3 regions of the Shewanella psychromarinicola genome follow, and region 3 is predicted to be linked to each of the others. Evidence: predicted binding sites of a transcription regulator. Region 3 holds the regulator's gene; each other region holds the start of a gene.
What was found. Region 3 encodes ArgR, which controls arginine synthesis, uptake and breakdown. Its sites were predicted from a motif close to ANTGAATANNTATTCANT; they were not measured.
Positions count from the first base shown of each region.

Region 1: the regulator ArgR is predicted to act here: its motif matches at 1,389-1,406, upstream of EGC80_RS21050 (OadG family transporter subunit).
Region 2: the regulator ArgR is predicted to act here: its motif matches at 5,801-5,818, upstream of EGC80_RS21385 (YjiH family protein).

Region 1 covers NZ_CP034073.1:4,840,346-4,848,835, reverse strand. Annotated here, with positions in the region: gene tnpC (IS66 family transposase) at 1-1,021, shown strand, start outside; gene EGC80_RS21050 (OadG family transporter subunit) at 1,552-1,800, shown strand; gene oadA (sodium-extruding oxaloacetate decarboxylase subunit alpha) at 1,814-3,592, shown strand; gene EGC80_RS21040 (sodium ion-translocating decarboxylase subunit beta) at 3,602-4,732, shown strand; gene EGC80_RS21035 (alginate export family protein) at 5,623-6,786, shown strand; gene EGC80_RS21030 (dicarboxylate/amino acid:cation symporter) at 6,882-8,135, opposite strand.
Region 2 covers NZ_CP034073.1:4,917,990-4,926,479, reverse strand. Annotated here, with positions in the region: gene EGC80_RS21400 (PilZ domain-containing protein) at 1-1,787, opposite strand, end outside; gene radA (DNA repair protein RadA) at 2,282-3,661, shown strand; gene EGC80_RS21390 (PilZ domain-containing protein) at 3,756-4,121, opposite strand; gene EGC80_RS21385 (YjiH family protein) at 4,280-5,611, opposite strand; gene EGC80_RS21380 (U32 family peptidase) at 6,361-7,278, opposite strand; gene ubiU (ubiquinone anaerobic biosynthesis protein UbiU) at 7,288-8,289, opposite strand; gene ubiT (ubiquinone anaerobic biosynthesis accessory factor UbiT) at 8,430-8,490, shown strand, end outside.
Region 3 covers NZ_CP034073.1:2,012,687-2,021,176, forward strand. Annotated here, with positions in the region: gene EGC80_RS08740 (FMN-binding glutamate synthase family protein) at 1-256, opposite strand, end outside; gene EGC80_RS08745 (DUF5610 domain-containing protein) at 667-1,299, shown strand; gene EGC80_RS08750 (ferredoxin--NADP reductase) at 1,344-2,093, shown strand; gene EGC80_RS08755 (Dyp-type peroxidase) at 2,387-3,325, shown strand; gene argR (transcriptional regulator ArgR) at 3,389-3,859, opposite strand; gene EGC80_RS08765 (META domain-containing protein) at 4,055-4,543, opposite strand; gene EGC80_RS08770 (hypothetical protein) at 4,666-4,884, shown strand; gene EGC80_RS08775 (GNAT family N-acetyltransferase) at 4,888-5,454, shown strand; gene EGC80_RS08780 (hypothetical protein) at 5,693-6,049, shown strand; gene EGC80_RS08785 (GNAT family N-acetyltransferase) at 6,069-6,692, opposite strand; gene metK (methionine adenosyltransferase) at 6,826-7,977, opposite strand.

The sequences.
Region 1 (8,490 bases), 2.3 Mb from region 3:
CTTGTTAAGCCAGCTCATTACCAGTAAATATCAGTACGCATTACCCCTTTACCGGCAAGAAACCCTGTTCAAGCAACATGGTATCGCATTAAGCCGGCAAACCATGGCGGATTGGATGATGAAATCTGCAGCGCTGTTCAAGCCCTTACATGATTTACTGCACCAACATCTATTAACACAAGATGTCATCCACGCCGATGAGACCACGCTCAAAGTGATTAACGATGAGCGGGTGAAATCCTACATGTGGGTGTATTGCGCTGGCGCGGATAAACCAAGCACTGAGCCTCGATATCAAGGTTTGCGCAATATAGTACTGTACGACTATCAAGACGGTAGCCGCGCGGGCACCTGCGTGAGCCGTTTTCTGGCCACCGAGCAAACGGTATTTAATGGTTATTTACAAGTCGATGGTTACGCGGCTTATCAGCAGGCAAACAATAAACTGGTCGGTTGTTGGGCTCATGCGCGGCGTAAATTCAAAGAAGCGCTAATAGCACAAGGCAAGCCCAAAGTAGGCAAAATCAGTAAAGCGGATATGGCGCTGAGCATGATAGCCAAGCTGTACCGTATTGAAACCCAAATACAAGCACTGAGCCTGGAAGAGCGATTGTATTTTAGGCGCACCCACTCACGTGCTCAGCTGGGGTTATTTAGGCAATGGTTGGATAAATCAGTGCTGCAAGTATCAAAGGAAAGTCCGCTAGGCAAAGCCATCCATTACAGCCTCAATCAATGGTCAAAGCTGAGTTGTTACACGCAAGACAGTCGCCTCAATATCGACAACAACCGCGCAGAGCGGGCAGTAAAACCGTTTGTGATAGGCCGTAAAAACTGGCTATTCAATCACAACCATCGCGGCGCTGAGGCGAGTGCAATTTTGTACAGCATCATAGAAACGGCTAAAGCGAATGGACTCATCCCGTTCGATTACATCGAACACTGCTTAGAACAATTATCCTACCCTGATTGTGACCTCAACAGTCTCTTACCCTGGCAGGTTAAGCTAGACAAGGCGTAGTTCGCCGGACGCTTACAAATTAAAGGTGATATTTACATCTTTATTCACTTGTTATCCATATCATAACTAATCATTTATTTTATCAAGGTGTTAAATCAACAAAGTATAAGTATACTTATGATTGAATTATGGTTTTATCAATTTAAAGGTGTTATTGCCAATTCTATTGCAGATTTAGTATTTTTTTGACTTATTTATTGAATTTTATTTAGTCGACATTATTGAATGTTACTTATTTGGTAAGACCAATTTACAAAAAGATAGCATTTTTGTTATAAATTGTTTATATTTCGTGGCAGAATTTGGGTTTGCAGCCTCAGTTTGCTGTTTTTACCATGAAATATAACGTCATTGAATAAGCGTAGAGCTTGAATATTTATGCTTTCCTAAATAGTTTAAGTTTTTTATGTTGTCGTTAAGCGGTTGTTGTCTTGGTGCAAGTTTGTGACTTTGCACCGTGACCGCGCATTGGGGACGGTACATAATAGTCAACGCAATTGTTTGATGTTTAACAGACAAAGTGAGAATACATGACATCGATATCAGAGCAGTTATCCGATGCACTAGGCATCATGGTAATGGGCATGGGCTTAGTGTTTATTTTTTTGAGCATCTTAATCATCGCTATTGGCATTATTGCCAAGCTTTTTCCTGCACCAGAAGCGACAGCGACAGCTACACCAGTGCCAGCAACACCTTGTGCACCGGGACATACCGGCTTAGATCCTAAGCTGATTGCCGCAATTACCTCAGCGATACATCAATACCGCGCAAAATAAATTTGGAGTCATTATGATCAAGCCATTAGCATTAACCGATGTCGCTCTGCGTGACGCACACCAATCATTACTGGCAACCCGTTTACGTATCGACGATATGCTACCCATCGCGCCGCTATTAGACAAAGTGGGTTTTTGGTCACTCGAGTCATGGGGCGGCGCTACATTTGATTCATGCATTCGTTATTTAGGCGAAGATCCATGGGATCGTATTCGCGAATTGAAAAAAGCCATGCCTAATACACCACAGCAAATGCTGCTTCGAGGCCAAAATCTATTAGGTTATCGCCATTATGCCGATGATGTCGTCACTCGTTTTGTCGAACGGGCGCATGCTAATGGCGTGGATGTTTTTCGTATTTTTGATGCCATGAATGATGTACGTAATTTAGAAACGGCAGTTAAAGCAGTTAAAAATGTCGGTGGTCATGCCCAAGGGACTATTTCTTTTACCACAAGTCCTGTTCATACCATTGATACATGGGTTGATATGGCCAAGCGTCTTGAGGATATGGGCGCCGATTCATTATGCATTAAGGATATGGCCGGTTTACTTAAGCCTATGCAAGCCTATGAGCTTATCAGTCGTTTAAAGTCGCAAACCGACTTAATGATATCTATGCATTGTCATGCGACGACTGGCCTCAGTACTGCGACCTATCAGAAAGCGATTGAAGCGGGCGTAGACGTATTGGATACCGCTATTTCATCGATGAGCCAAACCTATGGTCACAGCGCGACAGAAACATTAGTGGCCATGGTTGAAGATACTGACAGAGCAACCGGTTACGATATGGTGCTGCTCGAAGAGATCGCCGCTTACTTTCGTGAGGTGCGTAAAAAATATGTGCGTTTTGAAGGTACGTTAAAAGGGATAGATTCACGAATTTTACGTGCTCAAGTGCCTGGCGGCATGTTAACCAACATGGAAAGTCAGCTTAAAGAGCAGGGCGCAGCAGACAAAATGGATGCGGTGCTGGACGAAATCCCACGGGTGCGCGAGGACTTAGGTTTTCCTCCGCTGGTAACGCCCACATCGCAAATTGTCGGTTCGCAATCGGTCATTAACGTACTAATGGGCGAGCGTTACAAGTCGATGACCAAAGAAACCGAAGGGGTATTGAAAGGCGAATATGGCGCCACGCCAGCACCTGTGAATGCCGAACTTCAAGCTCGAGTACTTAAAGGTGAACAAGCCATTACCTGTCGTCCGGCAGATTTGATTGCACCTGAATTGGACAAGTTGCGTGCAGAGTTAGCTCAAAAGTCTGCGGAGCAAGGTTTCACCTTAGCAGCTGATGTTGACGATGACGTGATGACTTATGCGCTGTTTAACCAAATTGGTCTACAGTTTCTTAAGAATCGTGGCAACCCCGATGCCTTTGAACCTGTTCCAAGTGCCGATGATCTTCAAGTTAACACCGATAGTGGCCCAGCAACTTATACGGTTAATGTCGAAGGGCAACGTTTTGTGGTGGAAGTGAGTGAAGGTGGTGATATCAGCCATATTGCACCCACCTCAGCCGCGCCGGTTGCTACAACGCCAGCACCAGCGGCCTCAGCCACTACGGGTGAGATTAAGTGCACCATGGCGGCACCCTTATCGGGGAATATTTTTAAAGTGTTAGTCGATAATGGTCATGCAGTCAAAGCCGGTGAAGTGATCATTATCCTTGAAGCGATGAAAATGGAAACTGAAATTCGTGCCCAAGAAGATGGTGTAGTCATTCAGTTAGCGGTTAAGCAGGGTGACAGTGTAACCGTAGGTTCTACATTGTTATCACTAACATAAGAGGTCTAAATGGAAGGATTATTGGCCTTTTGGGGCGAAACGGGTGTCGCCAACTTTAGTGGTGGTCAACTACTGATGATGGCGGTTGGTTGTTTATTGCTATTTTTAGCAATAATTAAAGGTTTTGAACCACTATTATTATTACCCATTGGATTTGGCGCTATATTAGCCAACATCCCAAACGCTGGCTTTACCGATGAAGGTGGTTTGCTGTTCTACGCCTATCATGTAGGGATCGAAACCGGTGTATTCCCATTGCTCATTTTTATGGGGGTAGGTGCATTAACTGACTTTGGGGCATTAATTGCCAACCCTAAAACCTTATTACTTGGTGCTGCGGCACAATTTGGCATTTTTGTGACACTACTGGGTGCTATTGCCTTAAATTGGGTGCCTGGTTTTGAGTTTAGTATGCAAGATGCCGCTGCCATTGCCATTATTGGAGGTGCCGATGGTCCTACAGCGATTTTCTTAGCCTCCAAACTAGCGCCTGAATTGTTAGGTGCCATTGCGGTTGCGGCCTATTCCTACATGGCGCTCGTGCCGTTAATTCAGCCTCCTATCATGAGGCTACTGACCACCAAAGCTGAACGTGAAATCAAAATGGAGCAATTGCGTGAAGTCAGCAAAATGGAAAAAATTATTTTTCCATTGATGGTACTAGGATTAACCATTTTATTTTTACCTGCAGCAACGCCATTAATCGGCATGTTCTGTTTGGGTAATTTAATGCGCGAATCAGGCGTGGTAGACCGTTTATCGAAAACGGCTCAAAATGAGTTAATCAACATTGTGACGATCTTTTTAGGTCTTGCTGTCGGCTCTAAATTATCAGCTGATCAATTTCTGCGTATCGAAACCCTCGGTATTTTAATCCTTGGCGCGGTCGCATTTAGTATTGGTACCGCTTCTGGTGTATTGATGGCTAAATTAATGAGTAAGCTTACTGGGGGGAAAATCAATCCGCTTATTGGTGCTGCAGGTGTTTCTGCTGTGCCAATGGCAGCCCGTGTGGTGAATAAAGTGGGATTGGAGTCTAACAACCAAAACTTCTTGTTAATGCACGCCATGGGCCCTAACGTTGCCGGTGTGTTGGGTAGTGCCGTTGCCGCCGGCGTATTGTTGGCAGTGTTAGGCTAAACGTTATCGATTGAGTTGAAAAGCCAATGCGCCAGCATTGGCTTTTTTGTTTTTATCTCAAAGGTAAAGTAGATACTGCTATTGGATTTATATTGGCATAGTTAACTTTTAATACTGAGCAATCGTGGCGTTATGGTTGTGAAAGAATTGTTTGCCCTAGCATTAGTCTTTATCACATAGGTGTCAAAGATAAACAGCAAGGCGGTATGTTTTACAAACTATATTGGTAAGAAGAAATTGCCCAAACGGTTACTTTTTAAATGCTACTCTTAGCCTGCAAATAAAAACAACAAACCGACTAGGTTACGAATATGTTAAGAGTGCTATCTGTTCATTAAACGCACTATATCAGTTTAAGAAGTGTTCACTGACTCACCCTGAATATTGGTATTTTAGCTTATTTGTATGTCCATCATATTGGGTATCACAAATCGAAAGATAACATATACTAAAGTCCATTTTTAGCAGAAAGCTTATCCGTATACCTCTTTATAGGTATCTAAGTTACCGTTTTTGTTAATGGTTTTATTACCAAGATAACATCAGCCTAAAATACTATTAGTTCGACAGGCCGTTAATTTTACCGGTCAAAAGTCGCAAATTTTGAATTAGCGTCAATATCTAGGCAAACAAGCATCTAAAATGCAGGATAAATCACGGAAATGGATTCGTGAAGCCGCTAAAGTTAATACCAGTTAACTTGATAGTCATATATTTTACGTATATTTAACTTACCGGTAATTTAACTTAACTTAACTCAAAATAACAATTAGGGATGTAAGATGAATAACAAACTGCTTGCTAGTCAAGTTGCAGATAAGGCTTGCCACAATTCTACTGCAGCTAAAAAATGGGCTTTATCAGCATTAACCTGTTCGGTGTTATTGGCCATGGGAAGCGCCAATGCCGCAGACGTCAAAGTTACTTCGGTTGCCGATGCTGTTACTCAAGGTACCGTAAACGCGAATTTAAATTTACGCTATGAATCGGTCGATCAAGAAAATGCATTGAAAGATGCCGATGCATTGACCTTGCGTACCCGCTTAACCTTTGCGACGGCCGAGTATTATGGATTAAGCGCTTTGGTTGAGTTTGAAGACTCTCGCAGTGTGGCTGGGGTAAATGATTACAACGACGCCATTGGCAATAATACTGATTACTCAGTGATTGCAGACCCTGAAACCACTGAATTAGACCAAGCGTTCTTACAATACAAACGCAGTGGCTTTAAAGCCAAAGTGGGTCGCCAAGTGATAGCACTTGATAACATGCGTTTCTTAGGCCATGTCGGCTGGCGTCAAGATCGCCAAACATTCGATGCTGTCACCCTGCAATATGGTATTAATGACTTTAGCATTGATTATGGCTACCTCTACAAACGCAACCGTATTTTTGCTGACATTAAAGACATTGATTCAAAAGATCACATCATCAATGCATCATACAATTTAGGTTTGGGTAAGCTTAGCGCTTATGGCTATTTACTCGAAGAAGATACTAACATTGACAATGGTATTGACACCTATGGTGTTCGCTTTGCTGGTGCCAAAAATCTCGATAAAATTAAACTACTTTATACCCTAGAATATGCCACTCAAGATGCTGACAAGGCAACAACCTCATATTCTGCAGATTATATGCTAGGAGAAATCGGTGTAGGTGTTAGCGGTTTAACCTTTAAAGTAGGTTATGAATTACTCGGTTCTGACAATGGCGAGTACGGTTTTGCGACGCCACTGGCCACTTTGCACGCATTTAATGGTTGGTCAGATCAATTCTTAGCCACACCCAAGCAAGGCTTGGCCGATACTTATGTGTCAGTCGGTGGTAGCTTAGTGGGCGGCAAATGGGCGCTGGTTTATCATGATTTTGAAGCTGACGAGTCAAGTGCCACTGTTAATGATTTAGGTAACGAAGTAGATGCGGTATTTAGTTTACCTATTGATAAACATTATACCGTAGGCGTTAAATACGCCGCTTACTCAGCGGGCGATGCCGGCGCTGGTAAAGTCGATACCGATAAAGTGTGGTTGTGGGCAAACGCTAAATTCTAATCATCAATAAACGATAAGCGTACTATTTTGTAAAAAAGCGAGTATCAATAGATACTCGCTTTTTTATTACTATTTGACGCTATTAGCGCGAAACATCACGAAACGGCTGGTTGTTGCACCGGTGTTTCGTCAGAGTAAAACTGTTCAACATCAAGCTGGCCTTCACTTTTACCTATCACAACCGCGGTCATCATATCGCCAGTGATATTGGTTGCAGTGCGGATCATATCAACAATACGGTCAATGGCTGCGATAAAGGCAATACCTTCAAGTGGTAAACCAATAACGCCTAATGTCACTGTTAACATTACCATCGCGCTACCCGGTACACCCGCGGTTCCGATAGACGCGACCGTTGCGGTTACCGCAATCAACATATAGTCAGTCATATCGAGCGAGATGCCATAAATTTGAGCAATAAAAATGGCCGCAATGGCAGGGTAAATTCCGCCACAACCGTCCATATTCATGGTTGCACCTAATGGCAACACAAAAGCACTGTAACGTTTTGATACTCCCATAGCCTCAGTACAGCGAGTACTTGCTGGCAAGGTTCCAAAACTTGATGCGGTACTAAAGGCGACAATTTGTGCTGGTATGGCTTTGCGGAAAAACTTCAACGGACTAAGACCAGCAGCAAATTTCACTAATCCGCCATACACAAACACTATGTGTATTGAGGCGGCAATATAAATCGCAAGAATAAACTTACCTAAAGGCAATAACGTGCTTAACCCATACTCGCCCACAACCCATGCCATTAAGCCAAATACACCAATTGGCGTTAGCTTTAACACCATACGTGTTAATTGGAACATCACTTCAGCACCGGCTTCGATGGCATTTTTTAAGGGGGCAGCTTTCTCACCAACAGTATTAATGGCGATACCAACCAAAGCGGCAAAAACGATGATTTGCAATACATTGCCGTCAGCTAAAGAGGCAAATGGATTAACAGGGATCATGTTAAGCAGCACTTGTGCGAAGCCAGGGATATCTCGTTCACGCACTTCAGAGGTGGCTAACGCGAGGTTACCGCCCATGTCCATAAGACTGCCAACCGTTAACCCAATAAATGAAGCTATCGTGCCAGTAAACATAAACATGGCTAAGGTTTTAAAGCTTAAGCGTTTTAAATTACCTTGCGAACCCAGCGACGTAATACTGACCACTATGGCGCAAAATACCAAAGGAGCGACCAGCATTTTAATGGCACTAATGAACAAATCGCCAAGCGGTTTTAACATCACGGCTGATTCACCTAAGCCGACGCCTGTGAGCGTCCCCAAAACAAAACCAGCAATGACTTTCTGCCAAAAAGGGATGCGATTGAGCGTTTTCAATATCATGAAAGTTCCAAATTATGTCATTATGACGTCACTAAATCTGACTAGACAACGTCGTTGTGCTTGACTCATTACGTTCACTAATGAGTGATTAATTACTAAAAGCTAAACCTTTCGATGGCGATATGGTGCTGTATTACTGTCTAGCTTGTTGAAGGCGATGGATGGTGTTTATACTCAACCGTTCGCTAATCAACCTGATAAGGTTAATAAATATTAACTGCATTGTATGAACTGAACGAATGACAAACAACGTTATTTTATTATAACTTAGATGAATAACTAACTTTGTTATTATAACTTATATGAATAATTAACTTTGTTATTATAACTTTACGTTTTTTTACTAATCATTAAC
Region 2 (8,490 bases), 2.2 Mb from region 3:
TGTTGACCTTCATTATCTGATAATTGTTCGAGTTTTTGTTTATTGTGGGCAATGAGTTTATTTAAAAACTCGACGCCTTCGTGCGGTGAATGACCAATGGTGGCACTTAAATGCAAGGTCAATCCATTCATCCTGCTACGAATTAATTGATAAGGTAAATGGGTTAAATTGGCCTTGCCAGCTGCGGCTTGAAGACGTGGAAATGACAATGACACGGCACCAGGTTCAGTAAAGTTAGTTGATTGTTCTAAAGTCAGTTGTAAACCTCTGCTCGAAATATCATGAGAGATGCCTGTAACCTGTTTACCACCTTGTTCGATCGTCACTAAGGTTTTAAACACGAATCGAGCCTCATGGCGCCGTTCACTAAATGGCATGGATACTTTTTTGATACTGTTTTGGTTAACTTTAGCTTGAGCAAAAATCTTTAAGCCATTAACATCGGATTGAACAGACCAAGATTGATAGTCTTTACGAGCATCTTTATTAGTTAAATCAATTAATTGTAAAGTATGGCTAAATTGAGATAATTGTTGCTCTGTTAGGGCAGCATAGCGTGCATCATCACCCGGTAAGGTCGATGTTTTGTAGTTTTTACTGTGATCAATCGGCTGGGTGATAATTTTAAACACTCGCCAACTGGCTTTTGCTGAGGCAAAGCCTAGAAATAAATGGGTATTTTTGGTCGCTTTAAGCTCTGCTAAGTTAGCAGAATAAAAGTATAATTTACCGTTAGTCTTATGGGTAAAACTGAAGAGGTAGCAATAATCGCTATTGCTTGGGTATTTGATTAGTTGGCTTAAGCGCTTGCTATTAATTAAACTAGGCAACTGACTGATTTTATTTTCATCTTGAAAATAATGTTGGATCGGTTGGTTACCTCTACCCAGCAATTGGTGGGTTATCTCTGGCTTGCCGTTAATAATAGAAACAAACAGCGGTAAATGCGTTAATAGCGGTAAGTAGTGACGTTCATAACCCAATCCTGTCGCCGTTACAATGACGTCGTTGACATCCACTTTATAACGAAATTTATAGCTGCGGATAAGCTTGGATAGCACGTTATCTAATGCCTCTGCGCCGCCAAGTCTTTTCAGTCTAAAGATAGCACTATCATCTTTATTTTGAATATCGACTATTTGATAATCAACGCCTTGCTGTAAATCTTCTAGGTAAAATTCATCACCGAGTTCTAGTAGCTTTACCCGTAATGGCTTGTCTTGGTCTAAGTGATGTTTTAATGGCAACTTAATGCGGGCACCGCCGACGGATAAATCAAGGGTAACGCCATTAACTTCAGTTATTCCTTGCTGAGAAACCATAATCCGAATGCTATAATTCATGCGTTCTTCGCAGCGATTAAAGTAGCTGCCGAGTACGACTCCAGGTACAAGAAATGGATTTTCTTGGTTAACAATCTCGACTGGGCCATTTTCTCTTAGCTTAATGCGCCGTGATTTATGGGTTTGTATAACGTGCTCATATACCCCTAGGGTATATTTGTTACGGTATAACGGCAGTGCTTGTAACAAGGCTTCTTTAGCGGGTGCGTCTAGAAAGTGCTTTTGATTGGCGACGATGACTTCTTCACAGGGCAGTTCCGTTTTATGACGCAAATCAATAATTCGGGTGCATAAAGATGAGATACGGTTTAACTCCATTTTCAAAAGAAAACGGGTTGAATTAGATTCGTCAAAAGTTAACTGTTCGAACACGTCCTGAAAATCAGGTTCCATGAACAGTGGTTTGAGTTGTTCAATTAATGCACTGTGATTGTCTAAACTCATTATTATGTCGTTTCAAATGCTTATGGTGAGTCTGGCTGATATCTTTATCGGCAAGAAATTGCTGATCTTTATAGTAATATATATTTCAGTGATGTTCGAGAAGTATGCTGAAATGATATTGTGGGTAATTGATCCGCCATTAAGATTAACCTAGTGTATTAATGATAACGCGGCATTGATCTAACGCTTAGTCACGCTGGGTTCAAGTAACAAGTAACAAGTAACTAATAACAAGTGCAACTTGCTACTCACTTATGGCTTATTTATATCGTGTGTGGACAAGATTGTAACCGTTGGCAACGCTCTGGCTAAATCTGCTTGTTATAGTTGTTATAGTTGTTATAGGTATGAGTTGTTTAAGCAGCCATTTTTCCTTGTTGTTGATGATAAGTATAAGCAGTAAAAATAGTGTCTTAATAGCGATTATTTATTAGGGCTGGGACTGAATAAGTTGAATCGAATGTATTTAATTGATTTACAACATGGGAATTAACATGGCTAAAGCTCCAAAAATGACATTTGTTTGTGACGATTGTGGCCAAGATTATCCGCGTTGGCAGGGGCAGTGTCGTTGTGGTGCGTGGAATTCTTTGGTCGAAATGAAATTATCAGCATCAAAGAGTTCAACGTCACGGTCATCGGTACTCGGGTATGCGGGTGGAGTCGGCGGCGGCTCGAAAAAACTCAGTGAAGTTGAGTCAGAGGACGCCGAAAAAAGACTGACTCAGATAGGGGAGTTGGACCGAGTATTAAGCGGTGGCTTAACAACAGGGTCGGTGAATATTATTTCAGGTGATCCTGGTGCGGGTAAAACAACCCTGTTATCTGATTTGGTCGCGCGAATGTCGCAATCAATGGCTTCATTGTACTGTACGGCTGAAGAGTCATTATCTCAGTTTAAAAACCGGGTTAATCGTTTAAAGCTTAATTACAACGAAGATAACTTGTATCTGCTGTCTGAAACCAGCGTAGAAGCCATTATTGAGGAGCTAGACGCTAAGCAAATTAAGTTTGCCGTGATTGATTCTATTCAAGCTGTGGTTACCGATGCGGCAAATGGTAGCCCAGGGTCACCCTCACAAGTTAAAACAGCGGCACAGGCCTTTACCCAATATTGTAAAAAAAATAATGTCACCATGTTTATTATTGCTCATGTGAATAAAAATAACGAAATTGCCGGCCCGCAAACCTTAGTGCATATCGTGGATGCATTGTTACATATTGATACCAATGACGGTCAAATTCGGACTTTGCGCGCCAATAAAAACCGTTTTGGCGATGTTGATACCGTGGGTATATTCCGCATGAGTGAGCGCGGTATGCTCAGCGTTGATAACCCAAGCGAAATATTTCTATCAGGCTCGACCACTGACTCACCGGGTTCGACTATTACTTGTATACGTAAAGGTAACCGTAACTTACTGTTAGAAATACAATGTTTAACCACGGAAACTGAATCAGAGTTCCCACAACGCGTGTGTGTTGGATTAAACATGAATCGAATTAAGATGTTAACTGGTATTTTACGTAAACATACTAAAACTAAGATATTCCATGATACGTTTTTTAATATAGTGGGCGGTTTGAAAATTGATGAGTCAGAAACCTGTATCGACTTAGCGCTTGTAACCGCATTATTGAGCAGTTTAAATGACTTTGTGGTGCCTAGAACGACTTGCATCATGGGGGAGTTGAGCTTGAACGGCGATGTGCGCCCAATTGATAGTGGTGTGCCGAGGGTAAAGGAAGCTGCGCAGCATGGGTTTACGGAAATTTTTATTCCATTTCGTAATTATCATAAAACCATGGAAGGGCTTGGCGCAAAAATTATCCCCGTTAAAACTATCCATGAGTTACTTGAACTAATTAAATAACCCTCGATTGATAGCGCTGGAACTTGCGATTAACAGGGTAGGTCATTGACTTACCCTTTTGGCATATTTACTGACAATAATTATCGGTCGATTTTTAAGGTACAGGAGTGATTAAAGACGTAATTTCACGATTTAATAATTCTGCATCACCCATATTCAGTTCAATAATTCGGCGAAGGTGAGTAATACTTTCAACATCGATATGAGTACATTTTAAGCCAAGGTGCTCAGGTGTTTTATGCACAATGGCGGCTTGCATTTTTAGTTCGATATCAGAATCAGGTAACATAAACTCGAGAGTTAAGATGCTATTGAGTTGACCGGTATATCCTAGCGGTAGCTCAACTAATGCGCCATTGAGACTTAAATCTAAAATCTTAGTTCGCCAAGTTTGTTCTGTTTGTGCGATATAAGCACTGGCATCAAATAATATACGAGAAAATTTACGCCTGTTGTCCATGGTTTACCCTTATTTATCAGTACCGCTATGACACTGAGTCAATGTTTATCTTTCAAGCATACTTGATTTTTGTTGATTACGCAGAGAATATTTAGCATAAAAAAAGGAGCACGTTGTGCTCCTTTTTTATATTGAGTTATTAAGTTCTCTTGCTTCAACTACACCAGTAAATGGCCCATTAATGCAATTATAGGAAGCGTCACTAAGGTTCTTAAAATAAAGATAACGAATAGCTCAAAAAAGTTAACTGGGATTTTACTACCAATCAAAAGAGCACCTACCTCGCTCATATAAATAAGCTGAGTGACCGATAATGCGGCAATAACAAAACGGGTTAAGTCTGACTCAATAGAGCTGGCTAAAATGGAGGGAATAAACATATCGGCAAATCCCACCACAATCGTTTTCGACGCTGCGGTGGCTTCAGGGATTTGCAGCAGCTCTAATAGTGGAATAAATGGCATCCCTAAGTAGTTAAAAAGAGGGGTATGTTCAGCTAACACCAATGCGACGGTACCAATCCCCATAACAACAGGGATCACCCCAAATATCATATCAACAACGTTTTTAACCCCTTCAGTTAGGACATGCTTTATCCCACCGGCCTTAGAGGCGCGTTGCATTGCTTGTTCAAATCCCCACGAAAATACCCCATGACTGGCTGGGATGGTTTCGTCATCTTCATGGCGAGGGGTATCATCGATGTAATTATCTTTTTTCCATGATAGCGGAGGTAATTTAGGTACTATGATTGCGGCAACAAAACCGGCTAAACACACAGTGAGATAAAACGGGACAAAAAGGTGTTCAAGTTTGACTTGTGATATGACCACTAGGCTAAAGGTAATCGACACCGCAGAGAAGGTTGTGCCAATAACAGCCGCTTCGCGGGCGGTATAAAAACGAGTTTCGTATTGTTTGGTGGTCATTAAAATACCCACACTGCCGTCACCTAGCCAAGAGGCCATACAGTCAATGGCACTGCGTCCGGGTAAATTGAATATGGGACGCATCACTTTAGTTAATAAAGTGCCAAAAAATTCCAATAAACCAAAATTGAGTAATAGTGGTAATAACATGCCAGCAAAAATGAATACTGAAAACAGTACAGGCACTAAATCATTCAGTACTAAGCCACCGGTTGCCGATGAAATAATGGCGTCGGGTCCCACTTGCAAATAAACCATCACGATAAAGATTGCGCCTAATATTCGTATGGCTAACCAAAATAAATTCACTTTCAGCAAGGTGCGTAAAAAAGTGCTTTTACGCACGAATTTAGGATTAATGAGCTGAGTGAGCAACGAGGCTAATGCCATTAATACAACGATGCAGGTAACAATAAGCTGGATCGAGCTGCCCATTTGGCTTTGCAATGCTTTTGAGATAATGGCAATTGGAATGGTAATCGAACCTTCAATATTGATAGGCGTCATAAACAGTAGTAAGCCAATCAGTGACGGAATAATAAAGGTGAGAATTGTTTTAATGCTATGTTTTTTTTGTGTCACGTTAAATACACCTTACTTATGTGCTTTAAGTTGGCCAGCTGTGCTACCCAACGTTTTATCATGGACAGAAATTGAATGTCCATTCAGTTGTGTTTTTTGGGTAGGCAAGGTTACCCCCTTATCTGCTGTATGTAAAACGAATACTGAGTCGAATAGATATTAGTTAAATGTGAGTAGATATTTACTTAGGGGAAAGGTCAGGGTATATAATAAAACCCTAATCTAATCATTAGATTGGATATTTGTTGCTAAGGTGTTTTATCTTAGGCTTTATGTTGATATCCATTGTTTTAGCGCCATTAATGAGCACGGATATTCCCGCTAATTTTGATCACATTCTTTAAGCCATAATAGCTAGGACGGACTGCGTCCTTAGGGTCTAGGAATAGAGTGCCTGCGGCTGCTAGGACTCGAGGACACTTCGCTTCTAGGTTCTAGGTTCTAGGTTCTAGGTTCTAGGGCGGACTTCGTCCTGCTAGGAAACGATAACAAGCGAACACTTCGCTGCTAAGATTTTATAGCATCTAGCCGCGCAGCGACCTAGGACCTAGAAGGATCGAAGCACCGCCCTCTGGCGAGCTGGCGAGTTCCTAGAACCAATCAGTCGCGAAGCGACGATCTCTTATATTCAATCACTGCCTTTTTCAGTTATCCTAAGGGATCTTTGAAACGAGCATGTTGAAGTGACTTGGGTATATTCAGGACCCATTCGGAAGGTTTTTGGGATTTTAGGCACAGTCCATGCCGGGTAATCCTAACCAATAACCATTACAATGATGATTGATAATCGATGCATGGTTTTGATCATTTAACTGTTTTTTGATCAGGGTTTCAATATTCAGTGAGTTGTTTTTTGCATGCTCTAATGCATGGGCAAGATCTGAACCCATGGCAATATCGGTTAATTTATTGGGCGATATCCGCCAATAATCAATGCCCATATCCACCATCTGTGGGATTTGCTTAATCAGATTCACCTGTGCCGCTGACTGCGTTTGAATACCGTTCAAGCGTAATAAAGGTTGCGACTCCTGGGTTTGAGCCAGTAAACCTTTGCTGTGTCGTTGGCAAATTGTTTGGCATTTGTCTTTAGGAAGTTGGTAATGTTTGGCGGTAAAGCAACGCGCAGAATGAGCTAATGGTAAATACCCGTGGCCGAGCACTTCAATTTCAAACTTAGGTTTATTGCCTTGATTAATAACTGAACTTAACCATTGTTGTGATAGTTCGCAAGGCATCACAAAACGGAACATCCCTTTTTGATGCAATAAATCAAGACTGGTTCGATTGTAATTATTAATTGTTGGTCCGCACACAAAGGGAACTTTGGCTTGGTGCGCATAATGCACCGCAGCCATATCATTGGCTTCAATACTGAAATCACCATTCTCAATCGCCCGTTTTAGCTCATTGAGTTCAGATTGTGCTTCTATTAGTGCCATGGTCGATAGCACCACATGCTTACCATGAGATTTAAGCATATTGGCAAGGTTAAGATAGTCGTTAAACTTCAGTTCACGACGGCGACTGCACACGGTTTCACCCAAATAAACGGTATCAATATTACTTAACGCGACTTGATCATAGAAATGTTCAACGTCAGTTTTTGACCAGCAGTAACTAATTGGAGCAAGTGATATTTTCATTGTGCAACCTTATTGCCATTGACGCTCATAAGCGCCCAATGTAGTAATTTGACCTTCAGATACTTTTGCTAACGCTTGTGACCATTGCGGTTGTTCGCAAAAAGACTCGGGACTGGCCAAATAAGCGTCGATAGCACTGCGCCAAACGTGAGTGACTTGGCTAACATAAGCAGGGCTGCGCTGACGACCTTCAATTTTGAGTGATTTGATCCCCGCACGGGCAAGTTCAGGTAATAAGCTTAAGGTGTTTAAACTGGTAGGTGATTCCAGTAAATATTTTGCATCATGATCGTATTCGGCAACATAACGGCCTTTACAGACCACGGGATAACCTAGTTGTTGGCTCGCATCGGCTTTATCGATTAACACATCATTGAGCCGAGTCAGCTTGTCGCTGCCAGCATCTTGCCAGCGCACATGGTTAGCAGGGGAACATGAGCCGCCTGTATTAGGTGATTGGCCTGTGACATAAGATGATAAATGACAGCGTCCTTCAGCCATGATGCATAAACTCCCAAAAGCAAAGACTTCAAGTTCAACCGGGCTCACTTTGGCTAAATCTCGAACTTGTTTCATTGACAGCACTCGCGGCAACACTGCACGCTCAATATTAAAAGCCTGTTGATAGAATGACAATGCACCTAGGTTTGTGGCACTGGCCTGTACTGATAAATGCAAGGGAAGGTGCGGGTAGTGCTGGTGGGCATAATCGAGCAATGATAGATCCGCTACTATGAGTGCATCCATGTTTAACTGTGCCGCTAAATCGACGGCTTGATACCAACGATGTTCTTCACCGGGTTTAGGAAAGGTGTTTAGAGTTAAAAAGACTTTTCGGCCTTGGCGATGGGCCAATTGGGTGGCTTGCGTTAGCTGTGAGGCCGAAAAGTTTAAGCCTGCAAACGAACGCGCATTGGTGTCATCTTTAAGTCCGAGGTAAACCGCATCAGCGCCGGCATTGAACGCGGCTTTCAGTGACGCTAAATTACCTGCGGGGCATAAGAGTTCCATTTTGGTGTGCTCATTTTTTTTTAAGAAGAGGAGTGTAAATGTGATTGAGTTAACATGATTTGATTTAAAACAGGTTTCGTTAGATCAATTACCAGTAAACTGACTCTATTACTCGTTCTATTTCCAAGTAGGTACTCTCGATGGCTCAAGCGTTTACACAACAATTATCGCAACACTTATCGCAACAGTTGTTACATTTTG
Region 3 (8,490 bases):
AACTGCGTTCGGCGCGATTAAATGGCAGCTCTTCGCGGTCTTGGGCAAAAAAGTATTGTCTAAAAAACTCGCCTTGTTTTTCTAGAATATACCTAAAACGGCCGATGACAGGGTAGTTATGCCGAATGGCTTGTTTAGTTTGCAGTTTATCAGCGATAAACATGTAAATTACCGCAATGAGCAAGAACCAGAATAACATTAATAAAAGACCAGAAAAAATATCTATTCCCCACATAAACCAATGTTGTTGCAGCATATTTTTGTCCTTAATTAAAATTCAGTGTGAGAGACTCAGTATGGGTGATAATGATAAAATTAATCTTATTAACTAGCCATATTAGCAATAACCAATACGAGGTAACTATATCGTTACACTTTTGACCTCGTTATCAAACGGTTTTCTTTTGCAGTAGTAAGGCATTAATTGATGCGATTGTGATGCGTTGAAGCTTACTTTTTCAATTTAGCGGTTATTGCTAATGTACACATTAACGCTGTTATTTGGGCTATCCTTTACATTATCGTTATGCAATATAGGCCTTTAGTTCGCCATTAATATCGTAAGGGGGTGAATGAGATGAATCGTTATATTTATCTATTATGACTTCAGAGATTCATTTTTTGGTCGATATTTAGGCTATCTATTATGCTAAATGAGAAATTATTATGGATGTTAACAATGCGGCTTCAACTAATGCGACCCCTGCACTAGAAAGTAAAAGCACTTCAACCCGTGCCGCCACTTCGTCAACTCAAGCCGCTTCCAATAACGCTAGCTCAGCGGTCAACTTATCCACCAAAATATCAGCGAGCCAACTCAGTCGTCAAATAATGAATAACAACATTCTGGCAGCACAAGAGGAAGTGAGCATTGCTGCCGGTGACAAGTCCATGGCATTACTTTATCGCGCCGCGATTGAAGCCATTAACGAAGAGCTTGCACCAATGCGAGGAGAAAACTCAGTCCAAAAGAGCCTTGCGAGTGGGGTGGATTACTCGCCAGAAGCAACTGCTGATCGTATTGTTAGCTTTGCAACAGCGTTTTTCTCTGTGCATCAACAACAAAACCAATCTATGGTGCTCGATGAACAAGTTGACAGCTTTATGCTCAAAATTGGAGATGCAATCGATCACGGCTTTAAAGAGGCAAGTGATATTTTGTCTGGTTTAAAAGTACTAGAGGGCGATATTGCTGCTGGTGTTGATAAAACATATGAGCTGATACAGCAAGGGTTAGCGCAATTTAGACAGGATAAGTCGACTAAAGATGGATCACAAAGCGTGACTCAAGCTACTTAGTCTCTTATGATTAAGATAGGCTTTCAGCGATAAGGATAGTGACTATGTGGACAACGGGTAAGGTAATTGAGCGCATTGATTGGAATGATAAATTATTCTCATTGCGCATCAAAGCCGATGTCGAACCTTTTATCGCAGGTCAGTTTATTAAGCTCAGCCAAATGCGTGATGAAAAGCGTGTCGCGCGGGCGTATTCACTGGTAAATTCTCCAGGTACGGATTATGTCGAAGTGCTGGCGGTGTCGGTAGAGGATGGGCAATTATCTCCAGATCTAAAAGCATTAAACCCAGGAGACACCATTGAAGTGACGCCCAAAGCGACTGGATTTATGACCTTAGATGAAGTGCCTAACGGCGTATTGCAAGGCAAACATTTGTGGTTCTTTGCTACCGGTACCGCTGTGGGTCCTTTTATCTCTATGCTGGCAACGGCAGAACCTTGGCAACGCTTTGAAAAAGTCGTATTAGTTTATGGTGTCAGGTTCGCTGAAGATTTAGCTTATTTAGCAACCATTAACCAGTTTATTGAACAACATCCACAGCAGTTTGTGTTTATTCCGATTGTGACCCGTGAAGACTATCCTGAAGGGTTATCGTGTCGCATTCCTGATGGCATTAGCAGCGGATTAATTGAACAAAAAGCGGGGTTAGGGATTAATGCAGAACATTCTCAAGTGATGATCTGTGGTAACCCAGGGATGATAAGTGACGCTCAAATAGCCCTAGTAGATAAAGGATTAGCCAAAAATCTTCGACGTGCTCCTGGGCAAATAACGGTCGAAAAATATTGGTAATAGTATCGTAAATGAGAATGCAGTGGTGGCCCTGCTCGCCATATTCACAGACAGTATGATAATAATTGTAATGAATGATCAACCTCTTACCTGACCCAATATGAGTACAATATCGATTACAAATCAGCTAAATGTGAGTACACTTCGGGTAATGTATATTGAATTAAGATAAGCTATTAATTAGCGGAATTGATAAAAGAAGCTATTGGTTATCTAATGACTACTTAATTACATCAAAGCGTTAAGTTATAACCATTTAGGCCGACATAAAGTATTAAGGTAGATGAGTTAATATGGGTAACCAAGTTATGCCTCGTGAACAGTTAGGGATTTGCGCAGAAGGGAATTTACACAGTGTGTACTTGATGTTTAATGCCAATGACGGTGTTGAAGATCAACTACGTCCGTCCATTGCTAATGTGGCGCAATACATTTACGAACTCACGGATCAGTATGCAGACAGTGCTTTTAATGGCTTTGTGGGTATTGGGGCCAATTTTTGGGATACTTTTTATCCAGAAGCTCGTCCAGCATTGTTGAAACCTTTTCCTGCAATGAATGACGGTAATCGTGATGCTCCCGCGATGGAATATGATCTGTTTGTTCATATCCGTTGCGATCGTTATGATATTTTGCATCTTGTTGCTAATGAAATTAATCAAATGTTTGAGGATTTGGTTGAGTTAGTCGATGAAGAGCGCGGTTTTCGATTTATGGACAGTCGTGATTTAACCGGCTTTGTTGATGGTACTGAAAACCCTAAAGGGCGCCATCGTCAACAAGTTGCGCTCGTCGGTGATGAAGATCAAGACTTTGTATCTGGTAGTTATCTACATGTGCAAAAATACATGCATAACTTAAGTAAATGGCATCGTTTACCACTTAAAAAACAAGAAGATATTTTTGGTCGAACCAAAGTTGATGATATTGAGTACGAGTCAGAAGATAAGCCATTAACCAGCCATACGAAACGAGTCAATTTAAAGGACCCACAGGGTAAAGCATTAGAGATTTTACGCCAAAGCATGCCATATGGTTCGATTAGAGAACAAGGGCTAATGTTTCTTTCTGTATGCCGTACACCTGATAACTTCGAAAAAATGCTCCGCAGTATGGTGCACGGTGATGGTCATGGAAATCATGATCATCTAATGTCGTTTACTAAAGCGTTGACTGGGTCGTCATTTTTTGTACCATCACTGGATTTTTTAACTCAATTTGATGATGTGTAAACGCCGATCCTAGGCAATAAAAAAGCAATGCCATGGCATTGCTTTTTTATTGGAACGGTTTTTTTATTCACTATAGTTGAATAAGGATCTAACCGTTTCGAGAGTATCATCAATAGTTTTTATGCTTGCTGGGCAAATAAAAATAGTATCATCGCCGGCAATGGTACCTAATATGCCTTCTGGTTTGCCTATTGAATCGAGCAAACGTGCAATTAATTGCGCTGCACCTGGGCTGGTTCTTACCACAATCATGGCTTGGTTATGGTCAACATCCAGTACTAAATTCTTAACTGGACTACCCGCAGTCGGAACGCCTAGCTCGGCAGGGAGGCAATACACCATCTCTTGCTTAGCATTTCGAGTTCGCACAGCACCAAACTTGCTGAGCATGCGAGAGACCTTAGATTGATTAATATTACCGAATCCTTCGGCTTGAAGCGCAATAACAATCTCGCTTTGGCTTCCAAAACGTTCTTCTTTCAGAATCGCCTTAAAAGTTCGAACGAGCTCATCCTGATTTCTTGTCGCTGGCATAGTGATAATTCATCTTATAGTTGTTATTCAAAAAACTAGCATATTTTGAATATATTGGCTTGTTAAGTCAAGAAAGAATCAGATTTATTGAATAAAAATTCATTTTACAGTGGAACTTTAAGCTGACACTTGGGTGAGTAATAAGTCTACCGACTTAAGTGAATAATTCACAGTATTGAGGTTATAAACTATAAATTAATAGGGTGCAGTATTTAAAGAGGCTTTATCGGACGACTCGTTATATAACGATTCTTTGTATAACGATCGTGGCGATGATTGTTTTGTTAGTACCAATAGCGTATCACCCTTTTCAGACAGCAGATTGAGTTTGCCTTTTGAGAAATCAATCTGTTGTACCTGTGCAATAGCGTGCATCAAATCCGCTTCTTGGGCCATTAAACTATCTACACAAGCTTTCATAGTTGAACCCGACGGTGCCATTTGGAGTCGATTTCCTTGTTGATTGTAATGACCAAAAAATTGATTACAGCTGTTATTGCCGCTTAACTCACCATTTTGGGCAAAAACTAATTTTGCTGGGCTATTATTAATGGTAGGAGTGTCAAGGACGACTTCTACATGCCAAGTACCAATTAATTGTTCATTTGAGACAATTTGAGTGTGGTTTTGACAAGCACTAAGGCCTAAAAATATAACGGTGGCGCCAAGAATATGCTTTATCATGCGAAGAGAGTTCCAAATACGAAAAAATTGCCGTTATTCTACTACTTGAAGGTGAGTAAGAGCGTAAATAATTGTAATTTTTCGGATTAATGAACATTATTTAACGTATTAAAGAGTCTAAAATGATCAAATTACTCAAAGTGTTGCATATCGTTGGTTTAATCATGTTGCTGGTGGGCGTAGGATTATATTGGCAAAGTGATATAGGCCAGCAAGTCAGTGGTATATTAGTCATTGCCTTACTTATTGGTGTGGGGACATTAATTATGTCTCCGCTGCCTGTTGCGCTAGTGATAGAATGGTCTAAGAAACAATCTCCCAATTTAGGGTCAAAGGAATAATCATTGTCATTTATTATCCGTAAGGCGTTATTAACCGATGTTGCTGCTATTGTGCAGTTAGAACGTGCTCATGTAGATGATGAGTTGCTAGGTTCAAATAACCAACTTCATGCTCATTCACTCAGCAAAGGCGAGGTGATACAGCTTATCAATCAGCATTGGTTTATCGTGGCAGAAGAGCAAGAGCAAATCATTGGTTATGTGATGGCAGCCAAATGGTCCTTTCTTTCCGCGCAACCATTGTATCGCCATATTATTCAAAAAATTAAGTTTACCGATTTAGAGGGACAAACTTTATCGACCACTAATTCATGCCAATATGGGCCGGTTTGGATCCAAGAATCAAAACGTGGCAAAGGAGTATTTTCGGCGTTAGTCACTGAATTAAAAAAACAAGTAAGCAATACCTTTCCATTTATGATTACGTATGTCGCCGCAGACAATGCGCGTTCATTAGCCGCACATCAACAAAAAGCGGCGATGACAGAGATTGATCAATTTAGTTTTGAACAACGTGATTATTGTTTACTGGCCACTGCCACTGCCACTGCCACGGTAAATGGTATCTGATCAATTGTGTCGTTAAGGTGGTTATTTAACGTCAAGGCGGTATAAGGGATGGGATATATCGATAAAAACCGATTTATTTCAAGTCTGCAATATCAAACTGGCCATTGGCTTTGCTAACAAGGGACATTGACGTGTTAGTTGTGGCCCTATTGTCAGTCAATGCAACACCGATAGCAGGACAAAGAGTTGTTTGATTATCGTTTGCTATCCCGAGCTGAGGTTATTTATTAGGAATATTATGAGTACTGACTTTGAAACCCTTTTTTTACCTTACCTTGGCTTAAGGTTATCGGCGTTTGACAATATGAAGCTGATTGCTGCGGTATTGACTGACGCGAGTGAGACGTTTGAGTGTGTTGCAGCTGATTTACAAGATGAAGATGATCCACAGTTGCAGCAGTCGGGATATTTTGTGTGCTGGCAACAAACGTGGTTATTTTGTGGGGTAACCAATGATTACCATGCAGCGATTACATTGTTTACCCAAGTCGAGCGGATTAATAAGGCGTCAATTTGTGTCAAAGTGGTGCCAGTAATGACCATGCCGCAAGTATCGTTTATGTGTGTTGAAACGGCTCATTTTGATCATTGTTAATGAGCCTATCACCCCGTATTTATGGCGCTGTCACTTCAGCGTCATGGAGTTGCATTATCACTAATGGCCGTTGCTCACTGTGATATCGATGATATAACTGCATTATCTCTGCCGGTAACCTAGCAAACGCACTCGGGTCTATCACCATAAAGTGCTGCCGTTGATATAAGCCAATTAACCAGGGGTGGGCAAATAAGAAGCAATGTCTACTCGTTAATTTGGGCGCGATAAATTGCAATAACTGACTTGAAAGTTGTTGGCCACGATAGTGAGGATGGACTAATAATCCACTTATCAATTGATATTGGCCTATCGGTTTAATTCTTATTGCGGCAACGATTGTTTGCTGATTTAAGTCTGTGCTATCTGTGCCAGAAGAGTGTAGGTGATGAATCACTGCAACCGCTTCTTTTTGGGCTAATCGAGCATAAGGCATATGCTGACGATAAAATAATTTGAGTGCAGACCACGCTTTTATAGCAGAAAGTTTACTGGCACAGTGCTTGATAGCCGTGAGTTCAATCGCAGTCGGATTAGTTGCAGTCGGATTAGTTGCTCTTGGGTTAACCGCAATGGATTTAGTCGCAACAGATGGCTGGTGGTTTGCCGTTATCTTTGTGTCTAGCCAAGTGGGGTGATACATAACGTGAGCCATTTGTGAGATCAAATAATAGTCTAATAAATCAGATAAAATAAAACCGCCAATGGCGGTTTTATTTTTGATATCGTTTTGCTTAGCCTAAAGTCGCTAGGCTAAGACGATATGCGTTTCTTCATTATAGCCCAGCATCAGCCCGAAGGATTTCAGCTTTATCTGTCGCTTCCCAAGGGAATATATCGCGACCGAAATGACCATAAGCAGCGGTTTGTTGGTAGATTGGACGTGCCAAATCTAGCATTGCCGTTAAGCCATATGGACGTAACTCAAAGTGTTGACGAATCAATTTGATTAACACTTCTTCAGACACTTTACCGGTACCGAATGTTTCAATACTGATAGATGTTGGCTCTGCCACACCAATGGCGTAAGACACTTGAAGTTCACAGCGATCAGCAAGGCCAGCCGCAACAATGTTTTTAGCCACATAACGTGCAGCGTAAGCGGCACTTCGATCTACTTTAGATGGGTCTTTACCAGAGAATGCTCCGCCGCCATGACGGGCCATTCCGCCGTAAGTATCTACGATAATCTTACGTCCGGTTAAACCACAATCACCAACAGGTCCACCAATTACAAAGCGACCGGTAGGATTAATAAAGTATTTAGTGTCTTTATTTAACCATTGTGCCGGTAATACAGGCTTGATGATGGTTTCCATTACCGCTTCAATCAAATCAGCTTGTTTCACGTCTTCACGATGTTGCGTTGACAATACAATCGCATCGATACCGATGATTTTGCCATCGTCATAGGCAAACGTTACTTGGCTTTTCGCATCTGGGCGTAACCAAGGTAGGGTGCCATCTTTACGCACTTCAGACTGACGCTTAACTAATTTGTGCGCGTAAGTGATAGGTGCAGGCATCAATACATCGGTTTCATTGCTGGCATAGCCAAACATTAAGCCCTGGTCACCCGCGCCTTGTTCAGCCGGATCTGAGCGATCAACACCTTGATTAATGTCTGGTGACTGTTTGCCAATGGCGTTCAGTACAGCACATGAATCTGCATCAAAACCCATATCCGAATTGGTGTAACCGATTTCGCGCACGGTTTTACGGGTAATTTCTTCAATATCTACCCAAGCAGAAGTGGTGACTTCGCCGCCCACTAATACCATACCGGTTTTAACATATGTTTCGCACGCAACACGAGCTTTTGGATCTTGCTCAAGTATTGCGTCTAATACCGCATCAGAAATCTGATCGGCGATTTTATCTGGATGACCTTCTGAGACAGACTCAGAGGTAAACAAGTGCTTTGCCATAATAGGAAAATCTCGTTGGTTGCATTTGAATATACGTCTAGACGTCTATTTTAGTCGAAATCGAATCTGATAACACCCCCCCTATACGAATTTAACTTTATAATTGTGCAGTGATGCATGAATATTTTATATTCAAAATAACTATTTTTAGCTTCGTTGCTAATTAACTGATTGATTATAAATAATTTTAGATGTTTTTATGGTTTTTTATAATCACTTTAGTGCCAAAAATTGAACAATATCAGGGTTGATTATTAGGCTTTAAATGGCGATATAAGGTTATGTTTGACTGATATGGCGCTGTTTTCAAGCTTGACTGTCAATAAATAATGACTTAGCTCATCAATGCCCTTCATTGGTATTTGAGCATATGGCTAGGTACTAGGTCGCTTCGCTGCTTGATGCTATAAAATCTTAGCAGCGAAGCGGTCCCTATTCCTGAGATGACAAGCGGTGACGAGCGATATCAAGAGATGATAAGCCACGAGCCTAGGTGCTAGACCGCTCTATCCG